Linked DNA regions of Flammeovirga yaeyamensis. The protein of the gene in region 2 interacts with the protein of the main gene of each other region in a pairwise test. Links are inferred from orthologs where the notes say so. Each region holds a gene or a part of one and is shown on either strand. Other genes may lie near its edges.

What was found.
Region 1: the proteins of sucD (region 2) and sucC interact in binary tests that used the Escherichia coli proteins (3 or more experiments, as listed by UniProt). The link is inferred for Flammeovirga yaeyamensis from one-to-one orthologs.

The regions. Positions count from the first base shown.
Region 1 is NZ_CP076132.1:2,668,365-2,675,024, reverse strand. Bases 777-3,704 are described here. They hold sucC (ADP-forming succinate--CoA ligase subunit beta), read right to left. Parts: upstream 2,872-3,704; coding sequence 1,681-2,871; downstream 777-1,680. Other genes in these bases: topA (type I DNA topoisomerase), read right to left, coding at 3,150-3,704; lpxK (tetraacyldisaccharide 4'-kinase), read right to left, coding at 777-1,606. Also shown: KMW28_RS10470 (arginine-tRNA-protein transferase), read left to right, coding at 1-602; more of lpxK, read right to left, coding at 599-776; more of topA, read right to left, coding at 3,705-5,561; KMW28_RS10450 (citrate synthase), read left to right, coding at 5,979-6,660. UniProt on the Escherichia coli protein: Succinyl-CoA synthetase functions in the citric acid cycle (TCA), coupling the hydrolysis of succinyl-CoA to the synthesis of either ATP or GTP and thus represents the only step of substrate-level phosphorylation in the TCA.
Region 2 is NZ_CP076132.1:1,077,423-1,085,833, forward strand. The notes cover bases 2,973-5,818. They hold sucD (succinate--CoA ligase subunit alpha), read right to left. Parts: upstream 4,912-5,818; coding sequence 4,033-4,911; downstream 2,973-4,032. Other genes in these bases: KMW28_RS04175 (OmpA family protein), read left to right, coding at 3,286-3,960; yidD (membrane protein insertion efficiency factor YidD), read left to right, coding at 5,087-5,308; KMW28_RS04190 (C1 family peptidase), read left to right, coding at 5,411-5,818. In the rest of the region: cytochrome c biogenesis protein CcsA, read right to left, coding at 1-516; KMW28_RS04165 (LysM peptidoglycan-binding domain-containing protein), read right to left, coding at 833-2,008; KMW28_RS04170 (OmpA family protein), read right to left, coding at 2,052-2,753; more of KMW28_RS04190, read left to right, coding at 5,819-6,517; KMW28_RS04195 (sugar 3,4-ketoisomerase), read left to right, coding at 6,541-7,020; KMW28_RS04200 (tetratricopeptide repeat protein), read left to right, coding at 7,228-8,411. UniProt on the Escherichia coli protein: Succinyl-CoA synthetase functions in the citric acid cycle (TCA), coupling the hydrolysis of succinyl-CoA to the synthesis of either ATP or GTP and thus represents the only step of substrate-level phosphorylation in the TCA.

The DNA.
Region 1 (6,660 bases), 1.6 Mb from region 2 along the record:
ATTATTTATTGGCTGCTGGATACCGACATTTTGGAGAAAATTTCTTTCGTTACAATATTAATTTTCATCAAGATAAAGTTTGCAATGTCCTTCCTCTTCGTATTCCTTTAATTAATTTTTCTTTGAGTAAATCTCAAAAGAAAATTTTAAATAAAGCAAAATCATTTACTTGTTCGATTGATAAAGTTACTATTGATGAGACTACTAATGAATTATTTGATATCCATAAGCAGAAATTTGTAGATAATATCCCTAATTCAATTTATGACTTCTTATCAAAAACAAATACTCAAAATACACCGACAAAAATATACGAGTTAAGAGTTTTTGATAACACAAAAACTATTGCTATTAGCTATATAGGGATGGGAGAACAATCATTGTCATCAATATATGGTATGTACGACCCAAACTATTCTAAATATAGCTTGGGACTACTAACTATGCTCTTAGAAATACAATTTGGTTTGGCTAATGATTTTATCTATTACTATCATGGCTACTCCTATGATATCCCCTCTTTTTACGATTACAAAAAGAAGTTTAAACCACTAGAGGTTTTGAATTGGAATGAAAACAAATGGCAACCTTATAGTGGTTAATCATTTGCCTTTTTCAATATAGAGTTAATTTTATTCATCATACTATCCTCATCATCAAATAGAACATGAGGAGTGATAGGAAGAACAAAATAATTAAAATTTGATTCTTTGGTTAAGGATTTCAGTTTTGCGGCATCCTTTTCAGTAATTAATATATTATTTATTTTACTTTCTGATTCTACCCTAGCAATCGTTTTCTCGGTAAAAGAATAATGATCTCTAAATTTGAAATGATGATCTACACTGATATTTATCTTTTCAAGATGTTCTATTAGTGGCTTTGGATTTGCAATAGAAGTGAGCAGATTAATTTTCGAAGGTATTTTAACTTCAGTATTGTCTTTTAAAAAATACGCTTTATCATATTTTATGGATGTAAAAAATACTTCTGCATTACTATAATTTTTAGCTTTTTCTGTATAATTCTTTTTTGTTTCAACATCTAGAGTTTCAGGACATTTCGTGAAAATAATAATATCCGCTCTGTTAGCTCCTTCTCTTCTTTCTCTTAGGCGCCCGTATGGTAAAACATGATCATCAAAAAATGGAGCATTATAATCAGAGAGCATGATGTTTACATCTCGGTGAATTCCTCTATGCTGAAAAGCATCATCCAAAAGAACTAAATCTGTATTTTCAAAAAGTGGAACTCCAAAAACTCTTTCTTCAGCTACAACTACTTCTACTTTATCATATTTAGAATGATATTGCATCGGTTCATCTCCAATAGATTTTGATGTCGCTTCTTGGTCTGCTTTAATTGGTCCTTTAGTTTTTCTACCATAACCTCTGCTAAGAACACCTACATTATATTCTTCCTGATATTTTTGTATTAAAAATTCAACAAAAGGTGTTTTGCCAGTACCTCCAACAGATAAATTCCCAACATTGATCATCGGGATATCGAACTTAAAGGTTTTAAATGGCTTTGAATCGTATGACTTATTTCTTTGATGCGTAATTGCATCATAAATTTTTGAAAGTGGTTTTAATAAGAATTCCATAATTCAAAGATAAAAAAAGCAGTTGAAAACATACGCTTTCAACTGCTTCAAAGACTATTGTCTTATAATATTATTTATGCTAAAGCATTTTTTACTTTTTCAGCCGCCTCAGATAAAGTAATCGCTGATACTACTTTAAGACCTGATTCGTCGATAATCTTAGCTCCCTCTTCAGCATTTGTTCCTTGAAGACGAACAATAATTGGTACTTGAATGTCACCAATGTTTTTGTAAGCTTCAACAACTCCATTTGCTACACGATCACATCTTACGATACCACCGAATACATTGATAAGGATAGCTTTAACGTTAGGATCTTTAAGAATGATTCTAAATCCTGCTTCTACTGTTTTAGCGTTAGCTCCACCCCCAACATCAAGGAAGTTTGCTGGATCGCCACCAGAAAGCTTAATCATATCCATAGTAGCCATTGCAAGACCTGCTCCGTTTACCATACAACCAACGTTACCGTCAAGTTTTACATAGTTAAGACCAGATTCACCTGCTTCTACTTCAGTAGGATCTTCTTCTGAGATATCACGCATTGAAGCGATATCTTTATGACGGTATAAAGCGTTATCGTCGATACCTACTTTTGCATCAACTGCCATTACTTGGTCATCAGAAGTTTTAAATACAGGGTTGATTTCAAACATTTCAGAGTCAGTACCTACGTAAGCATTGTACAATGCTGTAACGAATTTTACCATCTCTTTGAATGATTTACCTGAAGTACCTAGGTTGAAAGCAATTCTTCTTGCTTGGAAACCTTGGATACCTAAACCTGGATCAACTTCTTCATGGAAGATTTTCTCAGGAGTTTTTTCAGCTACTTCTTCGATGTCCATACCTCCTTCTGGAGAGTACATGATCATGTTTTTACCAGTAGCTCTGTTTAAAAGAACAGAAATGTAATATTCTTTGATTTCAGACTCACCAGGATAGTATACATCTTGTTGAATCATCACTTTATTTACCTTCTTGCCTTCAGGTCCAGTTTGAGGAGTAACTAATTGCATTCCGATAATTTGCTCAGAAAGTGTTTTAACTTCTTCTAAGCTTTTGGCAACCTTAACTCCGCCACCTTTACCGCGACCACCTGCGTGGATTTGAGCTTTTACCACCCAAAAGTTAGTACCTGTTTCTTCGTTAAGTTTTTTAGCAGCTTCTACAGCTTCATCTGCAGTTTCAGCTACGTATCCTACTGGAACTTTAACACCGTATTCTTGAAGAATACTTTTTGCTTGGTATTCGTGAATATTCATGACATTTTCCCCTTTTGGGTGCACAAGTTTGTTTAGTGTATTGCTATATTTTAAACGCAATGACCTTCATCATTACAGTTTGGTAATACAATTCTAAATAAAATAAAACAAAAGTCAAATTTGCTTATGCGAATATTCAAAATAATAATTACCCTTTTAACCTAATAATCGGTTAAATTTCAATTATTAAGGCATTAATATTTATTTAGGCAAAAAGAATTTTAAGTTTTTTTGAAATAAAAAAAACACGCTTAATGAAAATTAAGCGTGTTTGTCGATTATTTTTTCTTCGCCGCTGTCTTCTTTTTAGCGGGAGCTTTCTTTTTTGTGGCGGTGGTTTTCTTTGCTGCTGTCTCTTTCTTAGCAGCAGCTTTACCTCTAGTTTTAGGAGTAGGTGCCTCTTCTATGATTTTCTTAACTTCTTCATAAGTTAATTCAGCAGCCTTTTCCTTTAACTCTTTAGGGATTTTAATATTTGCCTTATTGTAAGAAATATAAGCACCCCAACGACCATTTAATAATTGAAGGTTTTCTTCTTCTTCAAATGTTTTGATCAGCTTCTTAGCATCTGCTTCTCTTTTAGCTAAAATCAGCTCAATTGCAGTATCTAATTCAACTGTTTCTGGAGCATATTCTTTACCTAAAGAAACAAATTTACCATCGTGTCGAATATAAGGTCCAAAACGACCAATGGCTGCAACTACTACTTTATCTTCAAATTTACCAAGAGTTCTAGGTAATTTAAATAGCTCAAGGGCATCTTCTAGAGTAATAGACTCTAAGTATTGACCTTTTCTTAATGATGCAAACTTCTTTTCCTCATCGTCTTGCTCACCAATTTGAACAATAGGACCAAATCTACCCAAACGAGTAATGACTCTTTTTCCTGATTGAGGATCAATACCTAATTCTCTTTCAGCATGTGCCTCTGCTCTATCAGCATTTTCCTCTGTATCAACTACATTTTCATGGAATGGAGTATAGAAGTTTTTCAGCATATTTTGCCACTCCATATTTCCATGAGCAATTTCATCAAATTGTTCCTCTACATTTGCTGTAAAAGAATAATCCACAACTTTAGGGAAATGCTTTACAAGGAAATCATTTACCACCATTCCCATATTTGTAGGGAATAACTTTCCTTTTTCAGCACCATAAGTTTCGTTAAGGTCCTTGCTTACGATTTCGCCAGCTGAAAGAGTTAATTGATTATAAGCTCTTTCTTTTCCATCTCTAGCTTCCTTAATCACATATTCTCTTTTTTGAATAGTTGAAATTGTAGGAGCATAAGTTGATGGACGACCAATCCCTTTTTCTTCCAAAGTTTTTACTAAGCTTGCTTCAGTATATCTAGCAGCTGGTCTAGTAAATCTTTGAGTAGCATTAATTACATTGATAGGCAAATCTTGACCAACATTCAAAGGAGGTAACATACCTTTTGTAGTTTCATCCTCTTCAATATCATCATCGTCATTCGATTCGATATATGCCTTTAAGAAACCTTCAAACTTAATTACTTCCCCTTTAGCGGTAAACTTCTCAGTTCTTTTTGGAGTAGTAATTTCTGCAGTAGTCCTTTCTAATTGAGCATCAGACATTTGAGAAGCAACTGCACGTTTCCAGATCAAATCATATAATCTAGCCTCTCTATTATCTTCTAATTTTAATTTGTGGTTTTTAAAATTAGTAGGTCTAATGGCTTCGTGAGCTTCTTGTGCTCCTTTATTAGAAGTTTTGAAATGTCTTTCTTGAACATATGCATCACCATAAACATTTGCAATCTCTTCTGTAGCTGATTGAATAGCTTCTTGAGATAGATTTAATGAATCGGTACGCATATAAGTAATATGTCCAGCTTCATATAATCGTTGAGCAATAGACATAGTAGAAGCCACTGAGTAACCTAGTTTTCTACTCGCTTCCTGTTGTAAAGTGGAAGTAGTAAATGGAGGTGCCGGAGATTTTTTACCTGGACGTGTTTTGATATCAGAAATTTTGAAATCATCACCCAAGCAATCATTTAAAAATTTCTCTGCTTCTTCCTTAGTATTAAACTTTGTATTCAGCTCAGCTTCTAATGATTTATTATTACCTAAATCAAAATTAGCAACTACTCTATAATAGTCTTTTGGTTTAAAGCCTTCTATTTCTCTTTCTCTTTCAACAACGAGACGAGCGGCTACACTTTGAACTCTACCTGCTGAAAGGCCTCTTTGAATTTTTTTCCAAAGTACTGGAGATAATTCAAAACCTACTAAACGGTCAAGAATTCTTCTAGCTTGTTGAGCATTAACTAAATCAATATCAATAGTACGAGGCTTTTGTATCGCAGATTGAATCGCAGTTTTAGTAATTTCCCTAAAGACAATTCTTTTAGTGTCTTTATTTTTTAAATTGAGTGCCTCTTGTAAATGCCAAGAAATAGCCTCCCCCTCGCGGTCATCATCGGTCGCTAACCATACAGTTTCTGCTTCCTTAGTTAATTTTTTAAGCTCACGAATTACATCTTTTTTATCAGACTGTACTTCATAAATGGGCAAAAAGTCTTTTTCAACATCAATGGCATCGTTACCTTTCTTTAAATCTCGAACGTGTCCGTAGCTTGATCTTACTGTATATCCTTCGCCTAAGTATTTTTCTATTGTCTTTGCCTTTGCAGGTGACTCGACAATTAAAAGGTTTCTTGACATATATATTTATATTACACTATTAGTCTTCTATTTTTCATTTGCGAAATAAAGAGGTTTTCCTCCCGCGCGAAACAACTTATCACAAACATTATTAAAGTTCAAAAAAAAAAGTAATAAAAAAGTAAAATCAATAACAAAAATTTAGAAATGCTAATTTTTATCAAGTATGATTATGACAAATGTCATTTCTATCAACAAAATTATTTTTCCTTGATAATTAATCATTTCTTAATCTAACAATGTCAAAAACACCCCATTTTTTTGTTTAAAAACTATTATTAAGATATATTTAGGCACTCAAATCAATGGAGCGACCCATGAGGCGATTATTTTACACGTGCGAACAAATTAATTAACACCAAAATGCAAGAAGTAGAACTTGACCACAACAAACCTCAAACAAAGTCAGAAAAAAACATGAGTGAAAACACAGCGCAATTAACTTACCAGGGTAATACTTACGATTTACCAGTAGTTAAGGGCTCAGAGGATGAGCTAGGAGTAGATATTAGTAAACTAAGAGCGACAAGTGGATTGATCACTTTAGACGTAGGATTTAAGAACACTGGTTCGACTACAAGTGATGTCACTTTCTTAGACGGAGAAAAAGGTATCTTAAGATACAGAGGCTATTCGATTGAAGATTTATGTGAGCATTCTACTTTCTCAGAAGTAGCTTACTTACTTATCAATGGCGAATTACCAACAGCCCAAGAATTTGAGCAGTTTAAACACGACATTTCTCGTCACACATTAGTTCATGAGAATGTAAGAAAGATCTTTGATGGTTTCCCAGCAGATGCACATCCAATGGGTGTTTTATCTTCTTTGGTTACTTCATTGACTGCATTCCACCCGGAATCGTTGGATCCAAACAGAGATCCTAAAATGGTTGATTTAACAATCCACCGTTTGATTGCAAAATTACCTACACTAGCATCATGGGTGTACAAGAAGAGTATTGGTCACCCTCTAATGTATCCAGAAAATAAATTAGGTTATATCGAAAACTTCATGAAAATGATGTTTGGTCTTCCTGTTGAAGATTATGAGATTGACCCTATCTTAGTAGACGCTTTGGATAAACTATTAATTCTTC
Region 2 (8,411 bases):
AGCAAATACAGGTGCCTCGATTGCGTCTCTTAGAAGAATAAATGGTGATGAACCAATTTTAGCTCCAAACACTGTCACACCTAATATCATCGACATAAGGAAAGCCTGAACTGCAGCCACAACAAACATGACATTGTACTCCCACTCTCCAGATTTTTTGATAATGAACAAGGCGATTAGAACATGCCAAAACGTCCAAACTAAAAAGCTACCTTCTTGGCCTTCCCAGAAACTAGAAACGATGTAATAAGCTGGTAAATTATTAGAAGAGTGACTCCATACATAATGGTATTCATAATAATGATTGAATATCATAAAGAAGAGAGTACATACCGTTGAAAAAACAGCTATACCATGGATTATAAATGTAGCTCTTGCTAATTTTTTCCATCGTTGTTTTTCCTCGATGTTATTTTCTGTTGCGGTAAATCTATAGGCTATTGCAGATAGTATTGCAGTAACAAATGCTACAATAATCATGAAATGCCCAAAATTGCCAATGAAAGCGTGAATCATTGATTTGTTGTTTGATCTTTAATGGAATGATGCTGTAAAAAAAGTAAAGTAGTTTCTTCCTTTATATACAAGCTGACTCTCTCCATTATTAATTTAAAAAAAGTGATATTGTTTAATAACCTGAGTGGATTGAAAAATAATTTTTCATGCACAGTATTATTACTATCCAATTGATTCACAAATTTAAGAGGATTGTAGTATTTAAAATAAATTAGGAGTATAAATTTTTGATAGTTCTTCTAGATAGAACTTCATTTATCATTCTTTAAGTTAATGCTTATTGTTAATCAATTAGGTTTTAAGGGATAAGTGATGTTTAAAGCTCATTTTCAAATGGTAAAAAAACAGAATGACCTTCAACTACTTGTGGGTTAAATTCTTGAATCAACTTAATACCTTCTTGCTCGTTATCATAATACATTTGAGCAATTTTTTTCAAGGTTTCTCCTTTTTGAACTAGGTGAGTCCCCTTAACAGGAACTATAAACCAATTTTCGTCCATTACTACTTTTGCTTCAATAGCTAAGGGATTATAGATATTAAACTTTTCAGCGATTTCTTCTCGTTTGAATTTTTTCCTAGCATCTCTAAACAAAGCGTACATTCGATAGCGTTCGTTGTCGAAAACATCAAAATCACGATTAGCTATTGATTGAATATGTTGTGTTTGATAACGTTGGAAAGCTTCTATGGTCTTTTCAGATTTAGTATTTTCCTTTTTGATGTTTGCAATTTCATCATCTTTTTCCTGTATTTGACTTTCCCAATTAGATTTATTCTGCTGATACATAAAGATGATCAACAGAGTAAATAAAACGAAACCTACAAAATTATAGATCTGATTTTTCTTCTGATTAGGGTTTCTAAGGGCTTCATCTACCTCTTTTTCGAATGGAAATACCTCCTGAAGTGCTTTTTCTCTATTTCTTGATGGAGCATTGTCTCTCAAAAACTCACAAGGAAGAATACCTACAAAAGACAAGTCTTCTTTAGTTTGTTGAATTAACCCTTCTGCAGATTCTTGAGGTAGGGAAGAAGAGAATATATCTTTTAATGATTTTGGAGCCGTCTCAAATAATAAAGAAGCATTACAGACCACTAACTGATCGTCTTCATTTAATAAAAAAGGAGTAGCGACTGCTGGGTTTTTAGTATGCGGAGGAGATAGAAAACGACCATCGCGATAGACAAATAAACGAATATTACCATTGCGAGTATGCCACAAACGTCTATCTTTAAGATAGACAAGAACATAGTCGTTACACCCAAAATTTTTTACAACTTTACTTGCTTCATGTAATGCAAGTTGAGGTTTTTTATTTTCTTTAAAAGATTTATTTAAGGTTGTTTTTGTTTGTTCATCTGCACTCTCTAAAAGTCCTCCACCTAAAAATAAACTATCAGAACTTAATTCGTTTAGCCAAAAATGTGTGGAATGAACATCAGATGATGAATATCCAAAAGTATATTTTTGTTTAGTCTTTACGGTCATGTTTATTCTCTACAACTTGAATTGATACATGTAGTTTGAATGATCAATCCATTTTTTTAAACCTATACTCTACTCTTCTATTTTCAAGATGTTTTAAGTTAGAACATTTTACATTATTCTTACACTCATTGATCAATAAGTTTTCACCAAAACCGTCTGTAACAACTCTTTTTCTTGAAATTCCTTGAGAAATAAAATATAAAAGTATGGATTTTGCCTGTTTTTTTGATAATGATAAATTAAAATCATCATCACCACGAGAGTCTGTATGACAACTTATTTCTACTGATAACTGAGGTCTTTTCTTTAAAGTAGAAATAACGGAGTTGAGTTCTTCTATAGCAGAAGAGGAGATAATATCTGTGTTTACTTCAAAAGGGTATATGTCGAATTTATGGACTTTTTCTTCTTTAAAGTTTAAATCTAATTCATATGTTTTTCGATCATTTATTTCAACCACTGTATCATATGAGTGTAAATAATTAGGATTGGTTACTGATAGACTATATGTGTCATAATTGTGAATCGGAATAATGAATTCACTGCCCTTGTGTTTAAGAATAAAAGAAACGTCCTCGCTTTTTGATTCTATTTGATAATTATTTTCTATATCACTGTAATTGGAGCTATTGATTTTAATCTTAGCAAACTCTTCATTTTTATCCATTGTATGGCGGATACTTATTTTCTGACCGCCTTTCATTTTAGAAGATAAAATCTGAATAGATCCTTGAACACTCTTCATTTTTTCCTTAGAAAAGTATATTTCAAAATTTTCGTTATTACTCAATTCAAGGGAAAACTTTCCTTCGTTGTCAGTAGTTGTCTGAATAGATGAAACAAGTACTTTTTTGGATGATGAGGAAAGATTAATTATCTTGAATGCAAGGACCTTAACATCTTTAATTGGTTTGTTTTTTAAATTGCAAACAGTACCAATTAATACAATATTTTCCTTCGCGGAAACAGTGAATGACGTAAGACTAATTACGAAAAAGAATAAAAAATATTGTAAGATGCTATTTTTAGTCATTTAATTTTTTTGAGATAAAGGGTTTGTTTCTGTTGTTGCTTGATTGATCTTAACTTGACCGATAATAATTTTTTTTCTTTCTAGGTAAGAAAAATCAATGTTTTACACAACATAATTCCGTTAACATTCGTTTTAAGTTTGTATATTTGAAACTTACTCTAATAAGTAATTATCTCTCTTTATTGATAGGTGCATTATGCGATATACTCAAATCTTAACAAAGTTATGCTTTCTCCTGCTGTTGGTGATACTAACCCAAAATGTTATCGCCAATTCAAAAAAGGAATATACTCTCAAAGGTATTTACTTGGATAGTGAAAAAGGAAATACTATTGAAGGTGTAAAAGTATGCATAAAAAATATCAAAAGTGGTGCCAAGACAACAATATATACCGATCAGAATGGTCAGTTTGTATTAACATTGGAAGGCGAAGCAAATTATAAAATTTACGGTACTAAGGATTTATATTTTGATCAAGAAGAACATACAATATCTACCGAAGGTGATTTAGAAAGTAATATTATAGAGGTATCCTTTAATATAAAAGAGGTGAAATGTGATATTCCTTATACATTATCAGATTTACATTTTGAAGTGAACAATTCAGCAATCTTAGAAGACGGGGAGCAGCATATTGATTTTTTATATGAGTTGTTATCAAAAAATCATAAAATAAATGTGATTATAAGAGTTCACTCAGACGCTAGAGGAGCCAATGATTACAATAAAGAAATTACTCAAAGCCGAGCAGACTATTTAAAAGAGATTTTGGTATCGAAGAATATATCATCAACTAGAATTACAGCAGAAGGAGTAGGGGAAGAAGAGATAGTAAACGATTGTATTGATGGTATACGATGCTCTGGAGAAAGACACTTAGAAAATAGAAGAGTTGAAATCGTACTTAAGCAATCCTAAAAAAAACATTATTATAAAAAAAGACCTTGAATTGAATCAAGGTCTTTTTTTATGGCTTGGAATAAATTCCAATTATGCATTAACTAATAATTTAGCTAAAGTCTCTCCGATATCAGCCGGTGATTTTGAAACAGCGATTCCACACTCTTCCATAATACGCATTTTAGCTTCTGCAGTATCATCTTCACCACCAACAATGGCACCTGCGTGACCCATTCTTCTACCTTTCGGTGCAGTTTGGCCAGCAATAAAACCAACAACTGGTTTAGGGTTACCTTGTTCTTGGATCCACTTTGAAGCTTCAGCTTCGTAGTTACCTCCAATTTCACCAATCATTACGATAGCTTCAGTATCTGGATCTGCCATTAATAATTTTACTGCTTCTTTAGTTGATGTACCAATAATTGGGTCACCACCAATACCAATTGCAGTAGATACTCCGTAACCTGCTTTTACAATTTGATCTGCAGCTTCGTACGTAAGAGTACCCGACTTAGAAACGATACCTACTTTACCTGGTTTGAAAATGAAACCTGGCATAATACCTACCTTTGCCTCTCCTGGAGTAATAACACCTGGACAGTTTGGTCCGATAAGAGTAACGTCTTTGCCTTTAATGTAATCTTTTGCCTTAACCATGTCAGCTACTGGAATACCTTCAGTAATTGCAATAATTACTTTGATACCTGCGTCTGCAGCTTCCATAATAGCATCTGCAGCAAATGCTGGAGGAACAAAAATAATAGATACGTTCGCTCCTGCTTGCTCTACGGCGTCAGCAACTGTGTTAAAAACTGGTCTGTCAAGATGAGATTGACCACCTTTACCTGGAGTTACACCTCCAACTACATTTGTGCCGTAAGCAATCATTTGCTCGGCGTGAAAACTGCCCTCAGATCCAGTGAATCCTTGAACAATTACTTTTGAGTCTTTATTGACCAATACACTCATGGTTGTGTTGGTTATTTGTTAGTAAATATTAATATTACTTATTTGGATGCAATTTATACAATTTGATGATTATAATAAATAAAGATCATCTTTTTTATTGGTAAATTGTCATTGTTTTAACGCTATATATGTGAAAAAACGATTTTTCAAACATTATATACCCGAATATGCGAATATGGGAAAGTTTATTTCAAAAATAATGGTGCTGCTCGTTAGAGGTTATCAAGTGCTTATTTCGCCTTATACACCATCTTCTTGTAGATACTCACCTACTTGTTCTGAGTACACTGTGCAAGCTTTAAAGAAATACGGTCCGATAAAAGGCGGAAAATTAGCTTTCAAAAGAATAAAAAGTTGTCATCCTTGGGGTGGTAGTGGATACGATCCAGTGCCTTAACATAATTTAATATATAATTAGATATTAACATTTCGTTTTTGTACATTTAGGCATTCGATTATGACATATAATTAATCCTCGTTAAAATATAATTATATATAGATGTTATCCATCAAAAAAATACTAGCTTCTGTACTGCTTGCCGGAGCTTCTACACTAACAGTATTCGGACAAGAAACTATCGTAGATGGTACTCAACTTAAAGTGGTTAATCAGGTAAAAACAACTCCTGTAAAGAGTCAGGGTAGAACAGGTACATGTTGGAGTTTTTCAACAACCTCTTTTATTGAATCTGAATTAATGCGTAAAGGAAAAGGAGAGTTTGACCTTTCTGAAATGTATTTTGTAAGAAATACATATCCTTTAAAAGCAAAAAAATATATAAGAAAACACGGTAAAGCCCAGTTTGGAGAAGGTGGACTTGCTCACGATGTAATGAACATTATTCGTGAGAAAGGTTTTGTTCCTAATGCTGTGTATGATGGGAAAAATGGTAGTAAAGGACCTTATGATCATCAAGAATTATTCGGTGTGATGGAGAGTGTTTTGAAAACGCTGTCAACATCAAGAACAATTTCAGATAACTGGGACGATGCTTTTAATGCAATTTTGGACGCATATATGGGCGGAACTCCAGTCGAATTTGAATTTGAGGGCAAATCTTACACACCTCAAAAATTTGCTTCTAACTTGGACTTTAATCCTGATGATTATGTCGAGTTAACTTCTTACGATGCATATAAAACATATGCTCCATGTGTACTAGAAATTCCAGATAATTGGTCTGATGGTATCTATTACAATCTTCCTTTATCTGATTTGCAAGAGGTAATGAATAATGCTTTAAATAAAGGCTATTCATTAACATGGGATGGAGATGTTTCTGAAAAATCATTTTCTCATAAAAATGGAAAAGCAACTATTGAAGAGAAAGATGGTAAGGAAATTGAAGTAACGTCTTCGTTACGACAAACAACTTTTGATAATTATTCAACCACAGACGATCACTTGATGCATATCGTTGGCATTGTGAAAGATAAAGACGGAGCACTTTATTATGTTACTAAAAATTCATGGGGTGCTGAATCAAATGATTTCGGAGGTTATTTATATATGTCAGAAGGATATGTAAAACTTAAGACCGTTTCAATTATGGTTCATAAGGATGCTATTCCATCTGATATCAAAAAGAAAATAGGTTTAATCTAATTTCATGTCAAAAATAGATTGGTGTGTATAGAATAAGAGAGGAAAACAACATGACATTGAATAAGAAAAGATGGGTAAATAAAAAGCCTCGCATTATAGAAATTGAGGAACACGGTTCTCATACAATGGGTTTTTTAACCCCTGTATCTGAAAATAAACAAATACCTTTTCCTATAAAAAGAGTATTTTGGACGAACGGCGGAACAAAAGATACTGTTAGAGGTAATCATGCTCATAAAGAAACAGAAGAAGTAATTGTAGCAGTTACGGGTACAGTGGAGGTAGAGGTTGTTCTTGATGACATGAAAAGAAAGGTATTTATCCTTGATAATCCTTGTCAGGGTCTGTATTTGCCCCCTAATACTTGGAGAACCTTATATTTTAATAAAAATGCTGTTACCGTTACAATAGCTTCTACAGAGTATGATCCTAACGACTATGAAACCGATATGGTAAATTGGTTGCAAAGGGACTACTCGGATGAGAAATTTTATAACGAGTAATAGATTTGGAATAAAATTTGAACTTGTTTGTTTTAACAAGTTAAAAATCACTTAGTTCTGTTTTAACACGTTGCTAGGTGATTTTTTTTAAAACTTTGAAATACAAACTTCTATTCTTAATTCAAAAAGGGTATTTATTTGAATATCAAGTGGGTAATTCATTGTTTTAAGTTTAAAAGAAACTCAGAACTACGTTGTAAAAATAAGATGAGGTCACTACTAAAATTATTGTTGCCGATTCTTGCTCTTCAAGTTTTTAGTCAGGTGTACGCACAAGCTGATCGTGCAGCTGCATATTTCGTTTTGGCAGAAAATAATAGAAAAGCAAACAAGTACTTAGAAGCAATTGATGAGTACGCATTAGCTATACGCTATGATTCTACCCAAGAGAAATATTACTTGATGAAGGCGAAGTGTCAGGTGACAATGAAGCAGTTCAATAATGCAATTGATACTTTTGAACAAGGATTAAAACAGTTTCCTGAAAACGGTTTTATGAATTATCAATTGGCACGTCTTTACATGCGTAAAGATTATTATGAACAGGCGGTTTATTACTTTGATCAATCGTTTAAGTATTTATCAAATAGTAATAAGAGTCAGAGAATAAATGCAAAGAATCAAATTATCATGATTCTTTTCAAAGAAAAACAATACAATAAGATTCGACCGCATATTAATGATGTTGTAGCGATATCAGATAGTAATTACATTGCTCTTTATTATTCTGGTAAACTGTATAACATGGAACAAGAATATGAACATGCGGTTAGAGATATTAAAAAAGCATTGTCTTATGTTCCTCAGGATAGTAAAAATTCAGCAAGATTTTATTACGAATTAGGCTATGCTTATTACAATCTAGAAGAATATACTCTATTAAATTCTATAATTGATAAGGCGAATTATGGGTCCTATAAAAAGTTAGTGGCTAAACTTACTCCTGAGTATAAATATTGGATTGCCGTATGTTATTATCAGATATATGATTTTGATAAATCAAGTGATCTTTTATTTGATGCTTTAAAACAAGATAACTCTAATGTGAAAGCACATGAGTTACAGATCAAGATAGCCAAGGTGACTTCAGATAAGTCGGAACAAATTGATAAGGCAGAAATAATGGTTCAGAAGATTGATGAAAAATATCAAAAATCAAAAATCTTTGAAGAAATCGCTTCTTGGCAACTTTCGTCTCTTATGCTTCATGATGCAATAGCTTCTTGTGACTCTGCTTTATATTATGATGAGTACAATTATCATGTAAAATATACCAAGGCGGTAGCACTGTTTAAGCTGCATAAATTAGATGAGTCAATAAAAGTATTGCAGGAACTGGTAAAATATAACGGTTTAGATGTGAAAACGAAATCGAAGTATTATTTTACGCT